One region of the Dactylosporangium sp. NPDC051484 genome, then DNA from elsewhere that is predicted to be linked to it. Evidence: riboswitches for the same ligand, from Rfam matches in the RefSeq annotation. Region 1 holds a riboswitch; each other region holds the start of a gene.

Evidence for each region. A riboswitch is a leader RNA that binds a small molecule or an ion and turns the genes downstream of it on or off. The one in region 1 is predicted to bind cyclic di-AMP.
Region 2: it holds a riboswitch for cyclic di-AMP, as region 1 does, so the genes downstream of both, AB0367_RS36945 (C39 family peptidase) here and AB0367_RS29785 (C39 family peptidase) in region 1, are expected to answer to the same signal.
Region 3: it holds a riboswitch for cyclic di-AMP, as region 1 does, so the genes downstream of both, AB0367_RS38365 (NlpC/P60 family protein) here and AB0367_RS29785 (C39 family peptidase) in region 1, are expected to answer to the same signal.

What each region holds. Positions count from the first base shown of each region.
Region 1 is NZ_JBFAZX010000025.1:7,888-12,470, forward strand. Features, by position in the region: gene AB0367_RS29770 (DUF305 domain-containing protein) at 1-17, opposite strand, end outside; gene AB0367_RS29775 (DUF6153 family protein) at 104-592, opposite strand; gene AB0367_RS29780 (hypothetical protein) at 757-1,734, shown strand; gene AB0367_RS29785 (C39 family peptidase) at 1,797-2,558, opposite strand; cyclic di-AMP (ydaO/yuaA leader) riboswitch at 2,963-3,101, opposite strand; gene AB0367_RS29790 (MFS transporter) at 3,342-4,583, shown strand, end outside.
Region 2 is NZ_JBFAZX010000050.1:12,984-17,566, reverse strand. Features, by position in the region: gene AB0367_RS36955 (Ig-like domain-containing protein) at 1-708, opposite strand, end outside; gene AB0367_RS36950 (hypothetical protein) at 814-1,905, opposite strand; cyclic di-AMP (ydaO/yuaA leader) riboswitch at 2,103-2,248, shown strand; gene AB0367_RS36945 (C39 family peptidase) at 2,278-3,138, shown strand; gene AB0367_RS36940 (transglycosylase domain-containing protein) at 3,196-4,583, opposite strand, start outside.
Region 3 is NZ_JBFAZX010000072.1:110-4,692, forward strand. Features, by position in the region: gene AB0367_RS38360 (hypothetical protein) at 796-1,086, shown strand; cyclic di-AMP (ydaO/yuaA leader) riboswitch at 1,220-1,357, shown strand; gene AB0367_RS38365 (NlpC/P60 family protein) at 1,369-2,364, shown strand; gene dcd (dCTP deaminase) at 2,392-2,970, opposite strand; gene AB0367_RS38375 (MarR family transcriptional regulator) at 2,980-3,435, opposite strand; gene AB0367_RS38380 (pyridoxamine 5'-phosphate oxidase) at 3,502-4,008, shown strand; tRNA gene AB0367_RS38385 (tRNA-Gly) at 4,018-4,091, shown strand; gene yidD (membrane protein insertion efficiency factor YidD) at 4,390-4,583, shown strand, end outside.

The DNA of each region.
Region 1 (4,583 bases):
ACCAAGGTGCGTGTCATTACGGTTGAAGACCTTTCGGTTCGGGAAGCTGCGCAGGACTCGGCGGCACGGCGCCGGCGGATGCTGCCGGGCCGTGCGGGGCGTCCTATGTGCGCAGGACCGACACCGCGGCGAGGGTGAGACCGACCGGTCTGGGTGGTGGTGCCCGCGGCCCGCAGCGCCGCGTGACGCGGGCGCGGGCCGCCGCCGCGGCGGTGCCGCGGCGGGCGTGCAGGAGGGCGGCGGCGAGCAGCAGGACGGCGAAGGCGACCAGGACAGCCAGGCAGACCTCCCAGTCGCTCATCCCGGCGTGATCGCCGGCGGGCCCGGCCAGCGGGGCGCCGCAGCCGTCGGCGGAACACGCGCCGGCGACGGTCAGCACGGCCGTGAGCGGCGCCCAAGCCGCGTGTTCGGCGGTAGGCACAGCGGTGGACCCGCCGGTAGGCCCGGCGGCCGTGGCGGGGTGCTCGTCGCCGCCGGGCGACCGCGGGCCGTGGTGGCCGAGCGTGTGCATGGCGGTCAGGCCCAGCAGGGTGGCCAGCAGCAACGCGAGCCGGGCGGTCCGCCCGAGCCTGCCGTGCACCGCGTACGCCACGCCTTCACGGTACCGGTGGGCGCCGCCCGGCTCCGCGCAGGCCCGGCGCGGCGGGGGTCCCGCAGCCGCCTTTTTCGCACCCGCGGCGGGCATGGGCACGCGCTCGCCGGGTAGCCCCGGTTCGGCCGTGCGGGACAGACGAGCTTCGGGGGGAGCAGGATCGCATGAGCAGGCCGATGACCCAGATGATCCGCCTACCTGTCGGGATCACGCCGAATCTGTTCGGGATGTCGTACGGCCTGGCGGGCCTGTCCGGCTGCTGGACCTACGCCGCGCTGCTGGGGCTCGCCCCGGGGGCCGTGGCCGATGTCCTGTTCGTCATCACGGGTGTCGTGTGGCTGGTGCTCCTGGCCGGCTACGTGTCCGACGTGCCGCGGCGGCCGGGGAGTTGGGCGGCGGAGCTGAGCGATCCGGTCCAGGCCCCGTTCGTCTCGCTGGCCCCGATCGTCGGCATGCTGTTGTCGATCGGGCTGATGCCGCATGCCCCCACCGCGGGCCGGTGGCTGTTCGGGCTGTTCGCCGTGGCCACGGTCGTGCTGGCGGGCTGGCTGACCGGCCAGTGGATCATGGGCGGGCTGGACCTGGACCGGCTGCATCCCGGATACGTGCTGCCCGCCGTCGCCGGGGGGCTGATCGCCGCCATCGGCGCGGCGATGGCCGGCTGGCCGGGACTCGCCCGCATGTTCTTCGGGTTCGGCCTGGTGTCGTGGCTGCTCATCGGGTCGATCATCCTGGCTCGGCTGTACTTCCGCCCGCCGTTGCCTGCGCAGCTGCAGCCGACGCTGGCGATCGACGTCGCCCCGCCCGCGCTCGCCGGGATCGCCTATCTGGCTGTCACCCGGGGCCGGGTCGACGCCGGCACCTTCGTGCTCGGCGGCTACACGCTGCTCACCGCCCTCGTCCAGGTACGCCTCATCGGGCTGTACCGGCGCCTGCGCTTCGCCCCCGGGTTCTGGGCGTTCGCGTTCCCCTACGCCGCGCTCGCCACCTTCGGGCTGCACTGGCTCGCCTACGCGCGCCCGCCGGCGTACCAGATCTGGGTCTGGGTGGTGCTGCTGGCGATCACCGCGTTCATCGTCGGCCTCGCGGCCGAGACGACCACGGCGCTCGCCCGGCACCGTTTCCTGCCGCAGCCCCGCTGACGCACGTTGCGGGGAGCCGCACCGGGTGGGGCCGGCTCGTCGAGCCGGCCCTGCGGTGCGACTCAGGCGGAGTAGCCGCGAGCCGCCAGCCAGTGCGCCATGTTGCTGGTCGCCATCCAGTACGTCTTCGGGCCGAACATGCCGGACGGGTCGGCGACCTGGACGGCGCGGCCGTTGTCGCGGTAGCCGACGATCGCGATGAAGTGGCCGCCCGGGAACTCGTGATAGACGCCGACCTCGTCCGTCGCCCCGCCGACGATGTTCGCCACGATCGCGCGGTCACCGCTGATGGCCCGCACGACGTCCTGCTGAACGCGCGCGGCCTCCTCGTCCGTCGCGCGCTGCCCCGGGATCCACCGGGTCTGGTACACGTCCTTGCCCAGCACGCTGTTGAGCACCCGCGTGGTCTCGGCGGCCGAGTTGGTGCCGCTGGTCGTGGTGCCGAGCCTCCTCGCGATCTCGTCCTGGGACATGTTGACGCCGTCCGCGCTCAGCACGATGCGGGTCGAGGCGGGCCCGCAGTAGTAGTAGTTCGGCTGGAACTGGAAGTCGTACTGCAGGACCTTCTCCGCCGGCGCGTCGGGGGCCGCGGTCGTCGGTTCCGGGTTCGCCGGCGCGGCGCCGATCGCCGGGCGGTTGTTCCCGTCCGCGGCCCCCAGCGCGGCGACGGCGGTGTCGTGGGCCCCGGCCGGTGCCTCGGTCTGGTTGAACAGCACTCCGGTGGTGACGGCGGCCACGAGCAGGGCGGCCGAGCCCAGCACCGCCGGGTACAGGCGGTGGGTGGTGGTGCGGTGAAGCAGTGGACGAATCGATCGGTGACGCATGTGGTACTCCAAAGCAGGCTGCCGTACGTGGTCGGCGAATTCGAATGGCGACGCTGAGCCACGGCGTTCGCCGCACGGACCGGCACGAGGGCAGGCGAGGGCGGCCCGCACGGCGATGCCGTGGCGGGCGTGCCGTCGTGCGACGGGAACGCGGAAGCGTCGTGGCTCTTCGAGAGGCGGCATCGCGGCGGCGTCAGACGCCCGCTTTGCGCGGCGGCAGGGCCGCGAGCGGTGCGGGGAGGGGTCCGGAGACGGGGTCTGAGCTCAGCCGTCGAGCGCCAGGCAGCAGGGCCGGTGCGGCCTTGTGCTGCCCGATGTCCTACCGTGCGGTGGTGTCCCGCAGGGGTGCTGTGCGGGTGCCGCGGCTAGGGGGCGCGCCATGCCAGAGGTCGTACACCGTTGAAGTCTCCTTCCGATGCCGCCTACCGGGTTAGCTGACGGATTCGGGCTGGAAGTGCCCTACCGCGGGCGTTGACGCCCGCGGATTCACCCCGGGACTGCGTGGGTCCCCGGCTCGTTCGCACGACTCGGCGGGTCCGTGCCGGCGCCATTTCGAAATGGCAGACGACCAGCCCGGACCGCCTGACCCTACTGGCCGGTACGGGGGTTGCCAAGCGTTCAACCGGGTCCTGCAAACGGACGCCGCAGGCCTACCTGCCAGCCGGTATGGCGGCATGCGGGTAGCCGGGCGACCCGGACGGCCGGTGGCAGCGATGCCCGGCTCATACGCATTCAGAAACACTGGTCGGCATCAACCCCGGCCCGAGAAGGTTTCTCGTCACCGTGAGTTCCCGGTCTTCGACCACGCACCCGCAAGCAACCCACTCCAACTCCCCCTGGGCACCGCTGCGCTGCCGCACCTTCCGCGCGCTGTGGCTCGCCATGGCCGCCGCGAACGCCGGCATGGCGATGCAGGTCGTGGGCGCCCAGTGGCTCGCCGCCGGCGGTGCCGGCGCGAACGGACGGCACTCGGCCGCCGACATCCTCGTCACGCTGGTACAGGCGGCGGGCATGCTGCCCATCCTGGTGCTCGGCCTGCCGGCCGGCGTGCTGGCCGACCTGGTGGACCGCAGGCGCCTGCTCATCCGGGTCCAGCTCGGCACCGCCCTCGTCGGCCTGCTGCTCGCGGGTCTGGCCATGGACGGGCGGATGCAGTCGATGACGCTGCTCGCGCTGCAGTGCGCCCTCGGCGTGGGTGCGGCCTTCACGATGCCCGCGTTCGGGTCGCTGACCCCGGAGCTGGTGGAACGCCGGCACCTGGCACAAGCCTCGGCGCTCGGGGCGATCAGCGCCAACGTCACGCGGGCCGCCGGCCCCGCCACCGCCGGCTTCCTCATCGCACGGGCCGGCGCGTCGGCCGTGTTCGCGCTGCACGCCGTGACCGTCATCGTGTTCGTCGTGGTGCTGGCCGCCTGGCGTCCCGAGCGCCCGTCGGCGCCACGCTGCACAGAGCCCTTCGGCGCGGCGCTCGGTGCCGGATGGCGATACGTTCGCAGCACGCCGGTCGTACGCCGGATTCTCGGGCACGCACTGGTGTTCCTGCTGCCCGGCTCGGCTCTGCTGGCGCTGCTGCCGCTGCTGGCGGCCAACCGGCTCGGCCTCGGCGTCAGCGGACTCGGCATGCTGCTCGGCGCGCTCGGCGCCGGCGCCGTGGCCGGCGCGATCGTCCAGCCGCGGCTGCGCGCGCTGCCCGCCCGGGACCGCATGGCGGCCGCCGCGGGCGTGTTCCTGGCGGCGCTCGTGATCGTGGCCATCAGCCGCGACCCGGTCACCGTCGGCGTCGTGCTCGTCGCCGCCGGCGCGGCCTGGGTGATCGCGCTGGCCTGCACCAACTCGGCGATCGAGAGCTACCTGCCCGAACACGTACGGGCGCGCGGGCTGGCGTTCTACCAGGTCGTGCTCTTCGGTGGGCAGGGCATCGGCGCGGTGGGCTGGGGGTGCTGCGCGCACCAGCTCGGCCTACAGTGGGCGCTGCTGCTGGCCGCTGCCGGCCTCGGCGTCGCGGCGCTGGCCGGGCGCGGGTGG
Region 2 (4,583 bases), on a different contig from region 1:
CGTCGCGGAGGCGTCCTCGTCGGCGTGGCCGTCGCCGATCGGCACGCCGTTGAGCGCCTTGCGAGCGGTGATCTTCGTGCCCGGCTGCCAGTAGTGCTCCGGCCGGAACATCACCTGCTTGCCGTTGAACCAGTGCCACACCCCGGGCTGGGGCGGGTCGCTCGTCACGAACAGCCGCTGTTGCACGGCGGCCCGGTTCTCCGGCGGTACGTCGGTGGCGAACTCCACGACGATCGGCATCGCGACGCCGTAGGTCCCGCCGTTGATGACGTTCAGTTCCGTGCTGACCGCCGGACCGGTCGGCTTCGCCGCCGTGGTGAAGGTCGACTGCCTGGTCACCGGCTTGCCGTCGGCGCCGATGGCGGTCACCTTCGCCGTATACGTGGTGCCGTAGCGAAGTGCGGTGTCGGGCACCCAGGACGACCCGTCCGCCCGCGACGCGCCGGAGATCTTCTGACCGGTCGCGTCGATGAGGGAGATGTCGGTGACCCGTCCATCCTTGACCTTGGTGCCGATCTCGGCGCTGATCGGCACCGCGGCGTCGCCCGCCGCCGGCGTGAGGGAAAGTCCCACCGGCACCGTCGGTGGTGCGGTGGACTTGGTCGCTGTGCGTTTGCGATGCGACGAGACGTCGCATGCGGACAGCGCCGGCTGTGCCGCCACCGCGAGGATGAGCAGCGCGGTGACGGACCGGCCTGGGCGCCTCATGTTCTCTGCCGTTGTCTGCACATGGGGGCATCGTCGTACCGGCCCGGGCGAGGCCGGGCCGGCAAACGAGTGACAACGGGTGGGATAGCGAATCCTCGCCCAGCGTTACATGGTGGCGTCGGCGATCTGCGTCGCCAGCCCCTCCCACTTCGCGTAGGCGTCCGGGAAGGCCGAGCGCTGCACCTTCTGCGCCGCGACCGTGACGGCGTAGTCGCCCCAGCCCGGGATCGCCAGCAGCGCCGCGTAGAACCGGCGGGCCGACTCGTGCGGGTTCATCAACTGCTCGACCGAGCCCCAGTTCGGCCGTTGCTGGAACAGCCCGACCGAGTCGTAGTCGTACCCGACGCCCTCGTTCGGCCGGTTCAGCGACTCCGGCAGGTTGGGGTTGGCCAGGTTGCGCAGGTGGCTCTCCTGCAGGGCGGTGGCGAGCGCCACGACGGCCGCGCGCTTGGGCAGGTTCTCCCGCTTGGCCACGTCGACGATCGCGACCGCGTTGTCCATCTCGGCCTGGGTCAGCCCGCCGACGGGCGCCACCCTGGTCGGCGACGGCGCGGCCGCCGGCGGCGCGCCGCCCTGACCGGTGGCCTTCTTGTCGGTGGACCCCTGTCCGGTGGCCTTGGGGCCAGCGGCCTTCGGATTGGCGGCCTTGGGGTCGGTGCCCTTCGAGCGTCCCGACGAGCGCCCTGCGCGCTCGTCGGCGCGCGGCGCCTCGGCCTGGTCCGTGCCGGCCCCCTCCTGCGCGCTCAGGCTCACCGCGCCGCCCGATGCGGCCGGGGGGTCCGAGGACGTCAGCGTCGAGGTCAGCCCGAACGCCGCCACGGCGACGATCGTCGCGGCCACGGCGGTGCGGCGTGCCCCCGCCGGCATGGCCGCGGCGAGGCGCACGGGGCCGGATGCGAGCAGGCGCGTGCGCCCGGCCGCGAACGCGCGAGCGGACCCGGATGCGAGCGTGCGGGCCGGCCCGGATGCGAGGACGCGGGCGGACCCTGCGGCGAGCGCCCGGGCCGGCGCGGATGCGAGCACGCGTGCGGACCCGGATGCGAGCACGCGTACCGGCCCGGACGCGAGCAGCCGCTCGGGATCGGGCACGAGGTTGCGAAGGTGCGCGGCATGACGGCCGCCGCGAGACCGCAGATGGCGTGGGTCGTGTTCGGCCACGTCGCTGAGCTGCGGGTTTTCGTCATCACCAGCGAGCATCCGGCGAGACTAGGACCGCAACGACGCAGGGGTGATTTTGGGGATGAGAAACGGCGCCAGGGCCGTGTGCGCCCCGTCGCCCGACCCGGCGGCGCCGCGCCCGGTGGCCGAATCACCAGGGGGTGAAACGGCCTCTGACCGGTGTGTTTACGGTTTTCGAATCCGCTGCGGCCTCCGTTGCCCACCTGGGTGACCCCGTAGCGGATCCGCTGAGTCGTGCGCGCGCACGAGCCGGGGAACCATGCACCACCCGGGGTGAATCCACGGGGCCCACGGCCCCGGGAAGGGCGAGCTTCCCGCCCGAACCCGTCAGCTAACCCGGTAGGCGGCACCGGAAGGAGCTCGCGTGTTGCCCCATGAATCGAGGTACCCGTGACGTACCTCTACAAACCTCGCCACTCTGGACGCGTCCCCCGGTTTCGGCGCATCCACGTCGTGGCCGTCGCGGCGGGCCTGGCCGCCGCGGCCGGCATCGGCGCCGCCGCCCTGCAGCAGTCCTCGACACCGGCCAGTGCCGCCGGCACCCAGACCCTGACCGGCGCGGAATCCACGGTCACCCTCGGCGACGCCCCGGCCGCCCGCCAGAAGCAGCGTGACCAGGCGGTGCCCGACGCGGCGAGCGTCCCCAAGGCGGGCGCGGCCAAGCCGACCGCCACCGCACAGGCCGGCGTCGGGACCACCTCCACCGCGCCGCCGCCGGCGGCCACCTCCACCGCGCCCCCGCAGCAGAAGGAACTCTCCTATCAGTTCGCCTGGCAGGAGAACTACTACTTCTGCGGCCCGGCCGCCACGCGCATCGCCCTCACCGCGCGGGGGGTCTTCCAGTCGCAGTCCCAGGTCGCGCAGAGCCTCGGCACCACCGTCAACGGCACCAACTCGGCCGAGGACACCACGCGGGCGCTCAACTCCTCCACCGGGACGTCCTTCTACAAGTCACACTTCATCACCGGGCAGACGGCCACCCAGGCTGACGTCGACCAGCTCAAGGCAGCGGTGCTCAACGCGATCAACCACGGGTACGCGGTGGTCGCCAACATCGCCGGGTCCACGGTGGACGACGCCGGACACGGCCACTCCTACCCCGGCGGGCACTTCCTGACGATCGTCGGGTACCGCGACGGCGGCCAGACCGTGAAGATCGCGGATCCGGCCGACGCCCAGGGCGCCGGCTCGTACATGCTGTCCCTGGACAAGATGGCCGACTGGATCGCCCAGCGCGGCTACTCGGCCTGATCCCGGCCCCAGATCCGGCGCGCCGTCCACTGTGGACGGCGCGCCGTCCCGGCCCCGTCAGCCCAGGGCACGTGCCCGGCTCGGGGCCGGGAAGCCCTGCACCGGCTGGCCGCGCAGCGTCGCCGCCATGGTCTGCGCCACGGCCCCGTTGACCGAGCTGGAGACCCCGCCGCCGACGTAGTCGTTCGGGTTGTCCACGTTCACCGCGATGCCGGCCGCCGCGATCTGCGGCGTGAACCCCACGAACGTCTCGGTCGCGTTGTTCTCCGAGCTTCCCGTCTTGCCCGCGACCGGGCGCCCGCTCAGGATGCCGGACACGGCCTCGGCCGTGCCGCCGTCGCACCTGCCGTACGACGAGCCCTTGCTGACCGGGCACCGCGCCGCGTCGGTGGCCGCGGCCGCCACGTCGGGGTCGACCGCCTGCTTGCACTTCGGACCGGCGGCGTCGGCCGGCCGGCCGTCCGGGTCGGTGATCGACAGCACCGGCAGCGGCTGGCAGTACAACCCGCCGGCGGCGACGGCCGCGTAGGCGTTGGCGAGGTCCAGCGGCGTGGTCAAGGCCGTACCGAGGGTGAACGAGCCCCAGCCTTCCGCCTTCGCCGCCAGCGACACGTCCAGGTCGCCGCGGAACACGATGCCGAGCCGCTGCGCCATCTCCACCGCGCGCCGGGCGCCGATCTGCTGCTCCAGCCACACGAAGTAGGTGTTGACCGAGCGGCCGAAGCCGTTCCACATCGTGCGTTCGCCGTCCATCCAGCTCGGGCTGTCGTTGGCCGGGCACCAGTGCCCGCCGCAGCTGGCCCCGGCGCTGCCCGGCCAGTTGGTCACGATCCGGGCCGGCGCGTTGAACCGGGTGCTCAGCGGCAGGCCGGCCTCCAGCGCGGCGAGCATCGTGAACATCTTGAACGTCGAGCCGGCCTGGTAGCCGTCCACGCCGGAGCCGCCCGAGATGAGCTGATTGACGGTGTTGGGGTACTGCGGGTGCTCCCGCGGGTTGGCCTCCAGGCTGAAGTGGCGGTTGACGGCCATCGCCAGCACCCGGCCGCTGCCGGGCTGGACCACGGCGAGCGGCACCGAGCGCGCGCTGCCGTAGCCGTAGACGCCCAGCGACTGGGCGAGCGCGGTCGCCTGCACGTTCGGGTCCAGCGAGGTGACCACCGTGTAGCCGCCGGTGCGCAGGTTCTCGTCGCGGTCCATCGCCGTCGCGCCGAACTCGGGCTGGCTGTTCCACCACTGACGGAAGTAGTCGCAGAAGAAGCCCCAGTCGTTGTGCTCCCGCGCCACCGACGTGCAGTCGTTGGGCAGCCGGCGCTCGGTCAGCTTGAGCTGCGTGCCCTTCGCGGCGGTCGCCTCCGCGGGCGTGATCACGCGCATCTTCGCCATCGACTCGAGCGTGTACGCGCGCCGCTTCAGGGCCGTCTCGCGGTCGCCGGTGAGCGGGTTGT
Region 3 (4,583 bases), on a different contig from region 1:
GCACCCAGTTCCACGGCGGCACCGGCGGTGCTGGCGGGCTCGGCATCGCCTCCAACTAAACCCCACAGCGACTTCGACGGCCGGTCACCCGTAGCGGGTGACCGGCCTTGGCTGTTCGACCTTTCGCCGTTCGGCCTCGAGTGCTCGGCACCATGTTCCTGGCCCGTGTTCTTGGCACCGCGGACCCGGCAGGGCCGGGGCCGCCCTTCAGGCAGGCCCGGCCCGTTGTCTCACGGGAGGAACGGCCGCGCGTTGCACGGACCGGAGTCATCTACCTCCGTCGCGTCATGCGGAAGGGCGAACGCGGCCGGAACCACCGCGGCGGCCGCGCGGTTCGGGAGATCGTGTCCAGTCATGTGCCGACAACGGCGGTTGTTGCCGCGTGCCTGGCCTGCCGCTCTCGTCGTTGCCGCCGGGCTGGTCGAACATCGGGCGATCACGCCGCGTGAGCGCCGGGCAGCCGAACGGGCGACCGGAACCACGACCGCGGCGCCGCCCGGGTCCGGCTCGACGCCGGGGCGCTCCGAGCGCGCCACCACGGGCGTCGACCGGCACGCATGGTAAGCACGAAATCACCGTCTGGTTCACGTTCGACGACGGCCTCGTCAACGGCGTCAAGGGGGCGGCTCGCACTGCGGGCGCGCCGAACCGAAGGCAGTGACCTCGTCGCGGTGCCGCATGACGGTGGACTCGCGGTGCGTCTCCGGCGCACTGTGAGCATTACGGTGCGGAGAGTTGCGCGCGGGCCAGCCGGGTTTCTCAATCCGGGGCGCGCGGAGTTCGGCTACGGCGCGAGTGTTCTCGTCCGACCGACGAACTTCCAAGGGCGCCAATGTCACGCAAAAAGGGTTCTCGATCAGTGACAGCCAGTTCAAGCTCCAGGTCGATGGCATGGCCGGTCGGCCGAGTTGCGTGATTGTCGGCACCGGCTCGCCTACCATTTTTGTAGCGCTGGCATCGCGTTCCGTCGCCGGCGAGAGATGGCACCAGATCGCGTGTTCGCGCGGTAACGCGCTGCTCACGGTGGCCGTCGACGGGGTCAAGCCGGGACGGACCGCGATTCCTTCGTCACCGTCGAATTGGTGATGTATACGTCACGCAAATTGCACGACTTTCGGAACAAAACGGACAACAATCAATCACCCACTTGAACCTGGGAACCCGCCCCGCTTAACGTGAATTCCCGTCGGCTGGATGTCCGCGCCCGCCACGGGCGCGCCAGGCGGCACCGCCGAGTCGATATCCGAGCCGGGGACCCACGCGTCAACCCGGGGTGAATCCGCGAACTTGTGCGCGGTAGGGCGACCTTCCCGCCCGAACCCGTCAGCTAACCCGGTAGGCGGCCATGGAAGAAGGAGTAACTCCTCGGTGGAGACCCATCTGAGGTGGACGAGGCGGCCCCACCGTCTGGCACGGCTCCTCGTCGCCATCCTCGGCGGTCTGTCGCTCGCCGTCGGTATCACGGGGCTCGCGCATGCGGAGCCGACCCCGGGCGAGATCGAGAAACAGATCGACGACAAGTGGAACCAGATCGAGCCGGTGGTCGAGCAGCACAACCAGCTCAAGATCGAGCTCGCCACCAACAAGACCAAGCAGAGCAAACTCGAGGCCCAGATCGCGCCGCTGCGCCAGCAGGTCGACGCCGCCTTCGACAAGGTGAGCGCGTTCGCCGTGATGCAGTACAAGACCGGGCGCGTCTCCAAGCTCGACGCGATGCTCACGACCGGCTCGCCCGACACGTTCATCAACCAGCTGACGATGCTCAACATGCTGGCCAAGGACGAGCAGGCGCGGATCAAGGACGTAGTCACGGCCAAGCGGCAGTATGACGCGCAGAAAACGCCGCTCGACGAGCTGGTCGCCAAACAGGCCGAGCAGGAGGCCGCGCTGGCGCAGCAGGAGCAGCAGATCAACGCCGACATCAAAAACCTCAACGACATGCGCACCAAGGCATACGGGACGTCCGGCACGACCGGAAACCTGCGGCCGGTCGCCTGCCCGTTCGAGTACACCGGCGGCCCGGGCGCGAAGGCGGCCCAGGTGGCGTGCGCGCAGATCGGCAAGAGGTATGTGTGGGCGACCGAGGGGCCGAACACGTTCGACTGCTCCGGCCTGACGTTGTACGCCTGGAAGCAGGCCGGCTACACGCTGCGGCACTACACCAACTGGCAGTACCAGGACACCAAGCGCGTGTCGCGGAGCGATCTGCAGGCCGGTGACCTGGTCTTCTTCTTCAGCGACCTGCACCACGTCGGCATGTACGTCGGCGGCGGCTGGATGGTCCACGCACCGAACCCCAGCGCACCCGTGCAGATGAAGAAGATCGATATGGCACCGATATCCGGCTACGGCCGGGTGGCATGAGGGGGGCGGGCCGCGAGCCCGCCCTTTTCACATGGTGGGCCAGGTCCGCCAGTTCTGCCACGAGCGGCTCGGAGTGGGACCGCGCTGCCCCTGGTAGCGCGAGCCGTAGACCGTCGAGCCGTATGGGTGCTCGGACGGCGACGAGAGCCGGAAGATGCACAGCTGGCCGATCTTCATCCCCGGCCAGAGCCGGATCGGCAGGTTGGCCACGTTGGACAGCTCCAGCGTCACGTGGCCGGAGAAGCCGGGGTCGATGAAGCCCGCCGTCGAGTGTGTCAGCAGCCCCAGCCGCCCGAGGCTGGACTTGCCCTCCAGCCGCCCGGCGAGCTGGTCCCCGAGCGTGATCACCTCGAGCGTGGAGGCCAGCACGAACTCGCCGGGGTGCAGCACGAACGGCTCGCCGTCGCCGACCTCGACCATGGACGTGAGGTCGTCCTGCTGGATCGCAGGGTCGATGTGCGTATACAGGTGGTTGTTGAACACTCGGAACCACCGGTCGAGCCGTACGTCGATGCTGGACGGCTGCACCAGCGCTTGATCGAACGGCTCGAGACACAACTGGCCGCCCTCGAGCTCCTTGCACAGGTCACGGTCGGATAGCAACACCCTCTGAGGTTACGGTGTTGCCTCATCCGCCGCCGCGGCGGTCGCTTCGAGGACCGCCCCCATGATTCTCGTCACCAGCTCGATCTCCTCCGGCGCGAACCGGCCGAAGGCCGCCCGTAGGTGCACGCCGAGCGGGGCGAAGAACGCCGCCGCAAGCTCCTGGGCCGGCGGCTGGATGTCCAGGTTGATCCGGCGCCGGTCGGCGGTGTCGGGCCGCCGCTCGACGTGTCCGGCGCGCTCGAGGCGAGCCAGCAGTGCGGTGGTCGCCGCCGGGCTGAGCGAGAGCCGCCGCGCGAGCTCACCGGCGGTCAGCGGCTCCCCGTCCTGCGCCGCCCGCCAGATGTGCGCGACCGCGTTCATGTCGGTGCGATGCAACCCGTGAGCCCGCGTGAACACGTCGACGAACCGGTCGGCCTCCACATTGAAGCGCCGCAGAAGGTCGATCAACTCGTCGGCCGACGTCACCGCTTCAGTTTGCCTCGTTCGGGCAATTCGCCGACAATCGAACACACGTACGAGTACATTGGGCACATGGCATCGTGGGCTGATTTCGCCGCGGCCGAGCCCGAGCTGGCGACGGCCATCCGCACCCTGGTCTGCCAATACGGCCCAGGCCTCGGCTACCTGGCCACCGTCCGCCCCGACGGCGGCCCGCGCATCCACCCCGTCTCCCCGGTCATCACCGACGAGGGCCTGTATTGCTTCGTCCTCGCCTCCCCAAAGCGCCACGACCTGGACCGCGACGGCCGCTACTCGCTGCACAGCTTCCCGTCCACGGACTCCGACGACGAGGCATACCTGTCGGGCCGCGCGACCCCCGTCACCGACGAGCCCCTGACAGCCCGCCTGGCCACAACGATGCGCGCCGCCCCAGCGGTCGACTGGCGCCTGTATGAGCTGACCGTGGACGTCGCGATGCTCGTCCGCCATGAGACCCCGACAACCTCGACCCACACCGTCTGGAAGGACCGCCCCACCCACGCCACGAAGGCAAAACAGAATGATCCGTGCACGAACGCCGTGGATTCGGTACAGTAGGCGTCGCTCGCGGGTGTAGTTCAATGGCAGAACATCAGCTTCCCAAGCTGACAGTGAGGGTTCGATTCCCTTCACCCGCTCCACGACGAAGGCCCTGGTCAGGACAGATGTCCCGCCAGGGCTGTTCGCTTGTCAGAACACTCGGAAGCGGCGTCGTGCCATTTGCGGCCGTTTGCCCCACTGTCAGCTGTCCGTATGACACTGACGGCGTCTGGGGTGCCATTACGACAGGTTCCGCAAGATCACTCCAGGCCGCTCAGGTCGGGTCCGCGTCGCCCGTACTCGGTGAGCTACGTGAGGCGAGCGGCAGGATCACGGGCGGGAGTTGACCTTGGGCAATCTTGGCAGTAAGAAAAGCCGGTGCCGAGCACTGTGTACGAGATGTGTAACTGCTTCGATGTCGCCTGCGCCCCCTGTCAGAGCGTGCTGTCGCCCTGTAGCAGCGTGCTCGGGCTGGGCCGGCTGAGCGCGTTGCTGTTCGTTGTGGCGCCGCACCGCCTCGGTGTGCCGTCCCGGCCGTCTTCGGCGGGCCGGTTGGGCGTTCGGGCGATCCGTGGGTATCAGCGCTGGCTCTC